One region of the Peribacillus sp. FSL H8-0477 genome, then DNA from elsewhere that is predicted to be linked to it. Evidence: riboswitches for the same ligand, from Rfam matches in the RefSeq annotation. Region 1 holds a riboswitch; each other region holds the start of a gene.
What was found. A riboswitch is a leader RNA that binds a small molecule or an ion and turns the genes downstream of it on or off. The one in region 1 is predicted to bind cobalamin.
Positions count from the first base shown of each region.

Region 1 (3,282 bases):
CATGATATTCTTCATGATTGTAATGGCAGGGATTTTCTCAAAAGAAAAGTGCGGTAATGTTCCATCTTCGGCAGCTTGAACGGCTATTGCATACTGTTTGCGGAAGCTTCCTTGACCTTTCACTTCATCAAAATGATCTTCAAGAGAGAACCCGAGTGTTTCTTTTACGGTATGCGGGTCAAAGAGATACCAATCAGACCGGTCACGAACAGCTTCCATAAATAAATCCGGGATGCAGACACCCGTGAAAATATCATGAGCTTTCAAGCGGTCATCACCATTTTGTGTTTTTAAATCAAGGAAGCTTAAAATATCCTTGTGCCAGACATCAAGATAAATCGCAATGGCACCTTTGCGTTGTCCAAGCTGATCAACACTAACAGCTGTTTGATTAAATAAACGGATCCAAGGTGTAGTACCTGAGCTGTTCCCAGCAAAACCTCGAATATCAGAACCCAGAGCACGTATTTTACCTGCATATAGCCCGACCCCACCGCCGAATTTAGACACTTTTGCTGCATCATAGTTTGCCATATAAATGCCGTCAATCGAATCATCAATGGCATCTATGAAACAAGAACTCAATTGACCATGCGATTTTCCTGCATTTGAAAGAGTGGGGGTGGCTACGGTCATATAGAGATTTGACATGGCCCAATAGGCTTCTTTGACAAGCTGAATTCGCATTGATGGTTCGTTGCGCATAATTTCCATCGCAATGATCATAAACCGTTCTTGAGGAAGTTCGTAAACAGCGTCTTTCTCTGGACGAGCCAGATAACGGTCATTGAGTAAATACAGACCGATATAAGAGAATAATTTGTCTTTTTCAGGGTCAATGGCTGATTCAAGTTCCTCAATCTCTTCTTTAGAGTATGAAGCTAACAATTCGGGCTTATATACAGAGTAGCGTTGACCCATTTGTGGGGTGGAAAGCTGCTGAAGCAATCCGTAAAAGGAACCGTAGGAAGTCTTTTCACCGCGGTTAGCACGAGACTCTCTGTACATGGAATGAAGCAGCTGAGCGGCAGCAGCAAACGTCCAATCAGGTGCATCGATATCGACTTTCTCGAGGGCCATTTGTATCAACTTTCTTGATACTTTTGCTTCACTAGCATCAGACTGTCTGTCCAGCCATTTTTGAAACCTAGTTTCGAATGATTTCATGTCTAGACGTCCTTCAAATTGCTTGGACAATATAGTGAATTGCTGCGAGTTGTTATTTATGGTTGTTGTTTGGGTCATAAAATGAATCCTCCTAGTTTTTAAACATAAAAAAATCCGCTCAAGGATTGTGAGCGGATTAAACGATAAGTGTAAGGAAACATGAAAGAAGGCATTACACCATCGTTTCATCATCTCAACCCCCGAAGAACAAGAAACTTAAGCAAGTTTAGGCAGGTCTCCTGACTCGTGATCACCCTACTTTGAGCCCTTCCCGTATCTCATTGATACAGTGGTCATCTCATTTCGTCACACTTACAGTTGCGGGGACAGTACCGGGATTACACCGGTTTCCCTTTTCAGCCGTTTCCGGCACCTAATCTAGCGTTTTCTATATATAGTTATGTTTTTAGTAAATTAATCTATATCTTGTGATTTGAGCTACTATAATCGTAAGCTATCTCTGAGAAAAATACAACCATTTTCATTTGAACTTCGGAATTTATTTCTTAGGAGGAAGGAATCAATTGCTAAACTCCATTTGAACTTGTTATAATCGTTAAGGTCATTATGGGTAAGGACGAAATGATTGGGAAACTCCTCATAATGTACTTAGAATCATTTCTCGAATGAATCGGTGAAAAAATGTGATAAAATAAACATAACACTTTATAAAAAGTAAACTATATTTTTAATTGAAGGAGCATTCACGTGGAAAAAGTACTCGTTTTCGGACACAAAAATCCAGATACAGATACGATTTGTTCAGCAATTGCATATGCTGATTTGAAAAAACAATTAGGTATGGACGCAGAGCCGGTTCGTCTTGGAGAAGTAAATGGAGAAACACAATTTGCGCTCGATACATTTAAATTTGACGCACCTCGTTTAGTTGAAAAGGTTGCTATCGAAGCAGATGCTGTTATTCTTGTTGACCATAACGAACGTCAGCAAAGTGCAGATGATATTGATCAAGTGCGAATTCTTGAAGTAATCGACCATCACCGTATTGCTAACTTTGAAACAAGTGACCCTTTATATTATCGTGCAGAACCTGTTGGTTGTACGGCTACTATATTGAATAAGATTTATAAAGAAAACAGTCTTGAAATACCAAAGGAAGTTGCTGGATTAATGCTATCAGCAATCATCTCAGATTCCTTGCTATTTAAATCACCAACTTGTACTGAACAAGATACAGCCGCTGCATTTGAACTGGCAGAAATTGCGGGTGTAGATGCTGAAAGCTACGGTTTAGAGATGCTTAAGGCAGGCGCTGATTTAAGTGGAAAAACAATTGAACAGCTGATTACCCTTGATGCAAAGGAATTTGCAATGGGTGATGCGAAAGTTGTCATTGCCCAAGTAAATGCTGTTGATACAAACGAAGTAATGGCTATGCAGACAGAATTAGAAGCGGCCATCTCAGCAGTTGTTTTTGAAAGGAATCTTGATTTATTCCTATTTGTTGTTACTGATATTCTGATTAATGACTCAGTAGTGCTCGCACTTGGCAGCAAGACAGACGCTGTTGAAAAGGCATATGATGTCGAACTGTTTAATAACCTAGCTGTTCTTAAAGGGGTCGTTTCACGTAAAAAACAAATCGTCCCTGTGTTGACAAATATCCTTTCAAACTAAAAAAACGAACGTATCGTTGAGTAGCGATACGTTCGTTTTTTTAATTTGTTTCATTTTTTTCTTTTTCATAGGCAATCACAATCACATCTTTATTAACCTGCTTACCGAGCTTATCCTCAAAACTCTTTACTTCATTAACTAAATCCTCAGAAAGACTGGCGGCTGTATAATCGTTTTCCTCTTGCAAGTAGTAATCCTCCTTCACATTTATCTGTAGAGGGAATTAGTATGTGCAATGGTTCCTTTGATTATACGGTTAGGAATTACTGGCTTTAGGCAGCTCTTTATTAAAAATAGCGAGGCGTTCAATTAAGTCACTGCTTGCCCTGTCAAGGCCGATGATGTGAACGGTTTTCCCTTGCTCTCGGTATTTTAAAACGACTTTATCTACAGCACCGACCGCTGAATCATCCCACAAGCGGGAATGAGAGAAATCAATGATAATGGTCTTCACCGACTCTTGGGCTGTCAATTTAT
Region 1 covers NZ_JBBODE010000002.1:730,603-733,884, forward strand. The annotation lists gene MHI18_RS15320 (ribonucleoside-diphosphate reductase subunit alpha) at 1-1,245, opposite strand, end outside; cobalamin riboswitch at 1,380-1,559, opposite strand; gene MHI18_RS15325 (manganese-dependent inorganic pyrophosphatase) at 1,876-2,805, shown strand; gene MHI18_RS15330 (hypothetical protein) at 2,846-2,992, opposite strand; gene MHI18_RS15335 (SulP family inorganic anion transporter) at 3,062-3,282, opposite strand, start outside.

Region 2 (3,282 bases), on a different contig from region 1:
TGGGACAAGATCAGATAATTGGGATCGAGTAATTCCTGCGATTTGTAACGCTTCTTCATCCCAATCCAGTGTTTTAAGATTCATCATGCCAGTGGCAGAAGCCAGCGAATGATCGACTACATATTGATCAAAAAACTTTTTAAAAATATATTCCTTAATGCCAATGTATTTTGTTGCTTTGGAGGCGATCTCAGGGAGTTCATTTACCAACCAAGCGATTTTGGACAATGGTGACATCGGATGAATAGGTGTTCCAGTCCGTTTATAAATCTCATGCCCATTCAACTGATTTTTGATTTTACGAGACCATGCTTCGCTTCGGTTATCTGCCCAAGTAATACAGGGTGTGAGTGGTTGGTCCTGTTCATCCATTGCTATGACGCTATGCATAGCACTACTGAATGAAATAAAGGATAACGTCTTATTAGAGTGAAGCTTCATAATCGTTGAAAGGGCTTGCAAAACAGCTTGGAAAATTTCTTCTGGGTTTTGTTCAGCTGTGGAACTATCCGGCGTGTGAAGGGGGTAACCGATATTTGCTTGCTGGATTACTTCGCCTTTTTCACTAAATAAGACAGCTTTCGTACTCGTTGTACCAATATCTATACCTACCATATAATCAGTCATTATCGAGCCCAACTCCTTTAGCTAGCATTTGCTGTGACATCCATAAATCGTCTACTTTTCCTTGAACATCATCAAAATTCTTATGTAAAGACTTAATCATGAGTGAGCGATCTTTTGCTTTAATAGCCTCAATATAAAGAGCATGATTTTCCATTATTCGTGTGAAGTCATTGTATGTTTCCTGGAAACGACCCCGCATTGACAAGAGAATAAAACTTTCCATGACGGGTTTTAAATTGTTCCAAATCATTAAGATATGGGAGTGGTTGACTGATCGGATAATGGTTTCATGGAATAATAGATCCTGATATGAAAACTCGTCCGCATCACGATATTTTATAGCAACGTGCATCATTTCAAGAATTTTACTTAGTTCTTTGGTTAAATCATCGGTGTCTATTCTGACAAGTCGTTCAAATACAAACGATTCGATAAGGAGACGTACATCGTAAATTTCATTAATATCTTTTTCTGTTAAACCTATAACGACAGCACCCATTCTTTCTAGACGAATGATGTTTTCAGATGCTAGTTTTTTTAGTGCATCTCGGACAGGGGAACGACTCGCAGCAAAATCTGCTGCCAATTTATTTTCCGATAGTATGGCACCGCTTTCAATTAATCCGGCGATAATACGCATTCTTAGCTCGCATGTTATCCGCTCACCCACTGATGCCTTTAACAGCCATTTTTCTGGGTATAGAAAATTAGTAGATTCAGACATGATGTCACCTTCTTTGCTATTCATTCAAGTACACTTGTATACAAGTATTATAATCAAGCTATTTTAGAATGCAAGCGTTTTATTTATCTATTCAGAACATGTATAAGGTAAAATTAGATAGGATTCGTATTTAAGTCTGTTAAGACAGTTTTTAACAAGAAATTTACTATTCAGTAAAGGAAATCCGTTCGAAATACAGGTTATAGTGTATAATCGACATACATAAAAAAATCATATAAGTTAAGAAATAGGTGTCTTTTTTATAAAGACTTAAAAGGGAAGTTGGTGTCATTCCAACGCGGTCCCGCCACTGTAAATGGGGTAAACGGCATAGCCACTGTAGTTCCTATGGGAAGGCGTCGTGTGCAATACCCATGAGCCAGGAGACCTGCCTGTTTTCGTGCACTTTTTATACCTGCGAGGATAGGTTGGTGTGTGGCTTTTTTCTATTTGTCATAATCGGCCATACAACAATCTCCAATTCATATTGGGGATTTTTTATTTGTGCAGCAAAGACTGGGAGGATTTAAAAAATGAGAAAATTAGGCATGAAGCTATTTGCAGGTATTTTGGTCATCGGGATCTTGACAGGCTGCGGCAGTGAAGTAGAGGAGAAGCAGCAACAGTCCACTTCAGAGATGGATAGAGGTGAAACAGCGGTATTTCCTGTGACATTGAAGGATGCAACGGGTGAACAGGTTACTATTGAACAAGAACCACAAAAAATCGTTTCACTTATTCCAAGCAATACTGAGATAGCCTTTGCTATGGATCTAGGTGAAAAAATTGTCGGTGTCTCAGATTATGATAATTATCCAAAAGAAACCGCTGATATTGAGAAAATAGGAGACCTTGAATTTAATATAGAAAAAATTATTTCCCTGAGTCCTGATCTAGTGTTAGCCCACGGGTCCACATTGAATAGTGCGAAGGAAGGTCTGCAACAACTGAAGGATTCAGGTATTTCAGTAGTAGTCATCAATGATGCAGCAAACTTCGAGGATGTCTATACATCTATTGAGATGCTTGGTAAGGCAACAGGAGCCGATCATAAAGCAAACGTTCTTATTGATGAAATGAAGACAAAGTTACGTACTATCGAAGAAAAAGCTGCAGAGATTAAACCGCATGAACAAAAGAAAGTTTTAGTGGAGGTTTCCGGATCTCCAGAGATATATGTGACGGGAAAAAACACCTTCATGGATGAAATGCTGAAGCTGATCAACGCGAAAAATGCCGCAGCCGATCAAGAGGGCTGGGCTAAGATGGAAGAGGAATCGATGATTGAAGAGGATCCGGATGTCATTATTACGACGTATGGCCGTTATGTAGATGATGTAACAAGCGATATTTTAAATCGTAATGGTTGGGAAGCAGTCACTGCTATTAAAGAAAAACAGGTGGTTGACGTGGATGAAGATCTTGTTACTCGTTCAGGTCCAAGGCTGGCAGAGGGAGTAGATGAACTTGCCAAAGCGGTCTATCCAGACGTATTTAAATAAAAAAGTAATCTACGTGCTGGCAATCGCCTTTTTGACAGCGTCGTTCCTTGCAGGAGTTTCAATCGGTGCGGTTTCTGTGCCAATCATGGATTTGCTGAAAATACTTGCTAAAGAAATTCTGAACTTCCCTATTGAACAGACGAATGAAATGTATACCAATATTGTTATGAATATTCGTTTACCGCGGGTTATTTTAGCTGGACTTGTCGGGGCCTCATTGGCTGTTTCAGGGGCTGCTTTTCAGGGGCTTTTGCGAAACCCATTAGCCGACCCATATACACTCGGTGTTTCATCAGGAGCATCGTTAGGCGCGGTGATTGTGTTGTTTTTCTCCTTCTCTTTGCCGATAATCGGTCCGTTTACACTTCCGGTATTTAGTGTGTCGTTTTCATTTGCGACCATTTTTGCCGTTCTGTTTTTTGCCCGGAA
Region 2 covers NZ_JBBODE010000001.1:2,167,659-2,170,940, reverse strand. The annotation lists gene gntK (gluconokinase) at 1-627, opposite strand, end outside; gene MHI18_RS10895 (GntR family transcriptional regulator) at 620-1,351, opposite strand; cobalamin riboswitch at 1,584-1,761, shown strand; gene MHI18_RS10890 (ABC transporter substrate-binding protein) at 1,885-2,853, shown strand; gene MHI18_RS10885 (FecCD family ABC transporter permease) at 2,819-3,282, shown strand, end outside.
Region 2: another riboswitch for cobalamin. It lies ahead of MHI18_RS10890 (ABC transporter substrate-binding protein); the one in region 1 lies ahead of MHI18_RS15320 (ribonucleoside-diphosphate reductase subunit alpha).

Region 3 (3,282 bases), 840 kb from region 1:
AGTATCATTTTAGTCATCTGCTTTTATTATCTATTTCTACGAAGCAATGTTAGGAAGGAATGGGGGAAACTTTCTCCATCTTCTTCGATTTTACCCTACCTTTGTTTTGGAGGGACAGTTGCTTATTTTGGAGCACAAATTTTTGAGTTGGAATGGCTATATGGGATTACTCTATATTCGGTAATTGGAGTTTTAGTAAGTGAACGGCAGCTAAATATAGCTAAAAAGATCGTTTTAGGCGTTTTTATTCTTTTTCTACTATCTGTTTTTCGTGTGCCAACAGATGATTCGTTTAAGGAGTATATCAGCAGTAAAGATAGCTACCAATGCATACGTGATTACGAATGTGTAAAAATAACATCTAAGAAAACACCTGATGGTCGGCAAGAAACAGTAGTGGAAATTCTTAAGATTAAGGGGCGCTTTTTTGAATGGAAGCTGTTTTATGCTATAGGCTCCCTGACACTTGAGAATGATAAAGGAGAAGAAGAGACATTGAGAGGATTTAATATTGCTGGATTTTGGTATGATCGATAGACCAAACATGCCCCAGTGAGTAGGAGAAAAAGAAGCCGAGATACTCGGCTTCTTTTTTGCTCTCTTATGGGAGATAAAGCAGAATATTGTAAAATTATAGTATAATATAGTTATATTTACTAATTTTAATTATTGGTTATTTATTAGGAAAAGGGGTTGTGGTTTGTTTGAATCATTATATTTGTGAGACTTGTGGGGTTCAGTATGAATGCTCTAATGAAGTACCTGAAGAATGTATGATTTGCGGGGAGGAAAGACAGTATATTAGTTCGAAAGGCCAGACTTGGACAACCTTGGATAAGATGATCGAAGAGGGTGCATATAAGAATACAATTCTTGTGGAAGAAGAACACTTATATAGCATAAACACTCATCCAGGTTTTGGAATTGGACAAACGGCTTATCTGATAAAAGAGAAGCAGTTTAATTTATTGTGGGATTGTATAACCTATCTTGACCAAACGACGATAAGACATATTGAAGATTTAGGTGGAATTGATGCGATAGCTTTATCTCATCCTCATTATTATTCTAGTCAAGTAGAGTGGGCTGAAGCTTTTAACAGCCCCATTTATATTCATGAAGATGATAGAGAATGGGTGACGAGACCCAGTGAACATATCATTTTTTGGTCTGGTGAGTCATTTGAATTGCAAGAGGGTATCATCCTGCAGCGAATAGGAGGTCATTTTAAGGGAGGTACAATTTTGGAATGGAAAAATGGAAATAGTCAGAAGGGAGTTTTATTAACAGGGGATATTATTCGAGTTGTAGCTGACCGGGAATGGGTAAGTTTTATGTACAGTTATCCGAATTTTATTCCCCTTCCAAGTAATAATGTAGAAAGGATTTCACGCAGAATAAGAGAATGCAAATTTGATAAATTATATGACGCATTCAATCGTGTGATTAAAGAAGAGGCCAAGCATAGAGTACAAAAGTCGGCATCACGATATATAGAAGCAGTAAACGGAACGTTATTTACGACATAAATGGAGAAAACAGCAGTGATTAAATCCTGAATATGGTATACTAACTGTAAATGAATAAACTCGCAGAAAAAGGGTGCTGAATAGTTCAGCGCAATAGGGAATTCGGTGTAAATCCGAAGCTGTTTCCGCAACTGTAAGTGCTAATGAAATAAGAGAAAACCACTGTTTTTCTAATGAATGAGGACGAAACTGCTGTTCATTAGAGATAAATGGGAAGGTTCTTAGAGTAAAATGATGCACAAGCCAGGAGACCTGCCCTTTTTTGATCGTATTTTGCTCTTCGGAAGTTAGGAGGATTGTATGGCGTATACCTCCTTTTTTGCGTGTTTAAAATAGGAAGTTATGCCGGCCAATATCCTTTGGCCGGCTTTTCGTTGTGGCTTTTTAGCTAAAAATACAGCGGTTTATTCATTACTTTTACCTATTAAGGAGGGTACTCATTTTGACTAAGAAAGATTTTCGTTTTATGTGCTATCCATACATGCGTGAGTCAATTTCCACTGTGGATTTTGAAATTAGGACGGATTCACTGACTACACGTATTGGTTTAGCGGCTTCATTAACAAAAGACATATCTGTTATATACAATGATCTATTGTACTTATGTGATATGGGGTATAACTTAAATGGCTCAGTACGCGGACGCATTGGTATTACCCAGGAGGACTTGAATCGCTTAAGTACGATGTACGATTTTTATCGCGAACAAGTCAAGGAATCCATTGAAACCTTTGTGCTTCCACAAGGAACAACAGCGGCTTGCGTCCTGCATACTTGCCGCAGTGAGGCAAAGAAATCAGTTCGTGCGCTCCATAAAGTCAGCACAGAACAAAAAATTCCTAGGATTCTTTTTGATTACACCCACTTGCTTGCCAATGTTTTCTTTGTTATGGCTGTCTATGTTAATAAATTGCATGGTGTAGAAGAAATCCCTCATATCAGTATTTGCTATGACGTTACACCTATGTAGATGTTCCAGAGAAATAGTAACTTTAGAAAAGTGGGGAAAAATGATGAAAAACACGAAATGGTTAATTGTACTTCTTCTCTCGGTCTTTTTTATTTTAGCAGGCTGCGGCAATGAAGAAACTGAAAATAAATCAGATAAAGGGACTGAAACCAACACTGAAACGGCAGTCAATCAGGAGTTACCGTATACGATAACAGATGATATGGGAAAAGAAGTAACGTTTGAAAAAGTTCCAGAAAAAGTAGTATCACTTCAGCCAAGCAATACCGAAATTCTATTTGCATTAGATGCCGGGGATAAAGTGATTGGAGCTACTGAATTTGATGATTACCCAGCTGAAGCAGCAAAAATCGAACGTGTATCTGATTCAATGACGATCAATGCTGAAAAGATTATCGCCCTGAAACCCGATGTTGTCATTGCCTATACAATCGGTGACATGGATACGTTAAAACCACTTGAAGATGCTGGAATAAAAGTATTCGTTATTCAATCTGCTACATCTTTTGAAGAGGTATACAGCGATATAAATCAAATAGCCCAAGTCATGAATGTAGAAGAAAAAGGCAGTGAATTAATAAAAACGATTAAAAAGAAGATTACCGATGTATCAGACAAAGTAGCAAACGTAAATAAAACTGCTATCTACTTTGAAATCAGTCCATCACCTGAATTATATACAGCTGGGAATGGAACATTTCAAAATGAAATTCTTGAAAAAGCGGGAATTGCGAATATCTTTGACGATCAAGAAGGATGGCCAAGTGTATCTGAAGAAGAAGT
Region 3 covers NZ_JBBODE010000002.1:1,566,634-1,569,915, forward strand. The annotation lists gene MHI18_RS19335 (hypothetical protein) at 1-537, shown strand, start outside; gene MHI18_RS19340 (MBL fold metallo-hydrolase) at 705-1,529, shown strand; cobalamin riboswitch at 1,584-1,803, shown strand; gene MHI18_RS19345 (hypothetical protein) at 1,996-2,499, shown strand; gene MHI18_RS19350 (ABC transporter substrate-binding protein) at 2,540-3,282, shown strand, end outside.
Region 3: another riboswitch for cobalamin. It lies ahead of MHI18_RS19345 (hypothetical protein); the one in region 1 lies ahead of MHI18_RS15320 (ribonucleoside-diphosphate reductase subunit alpha).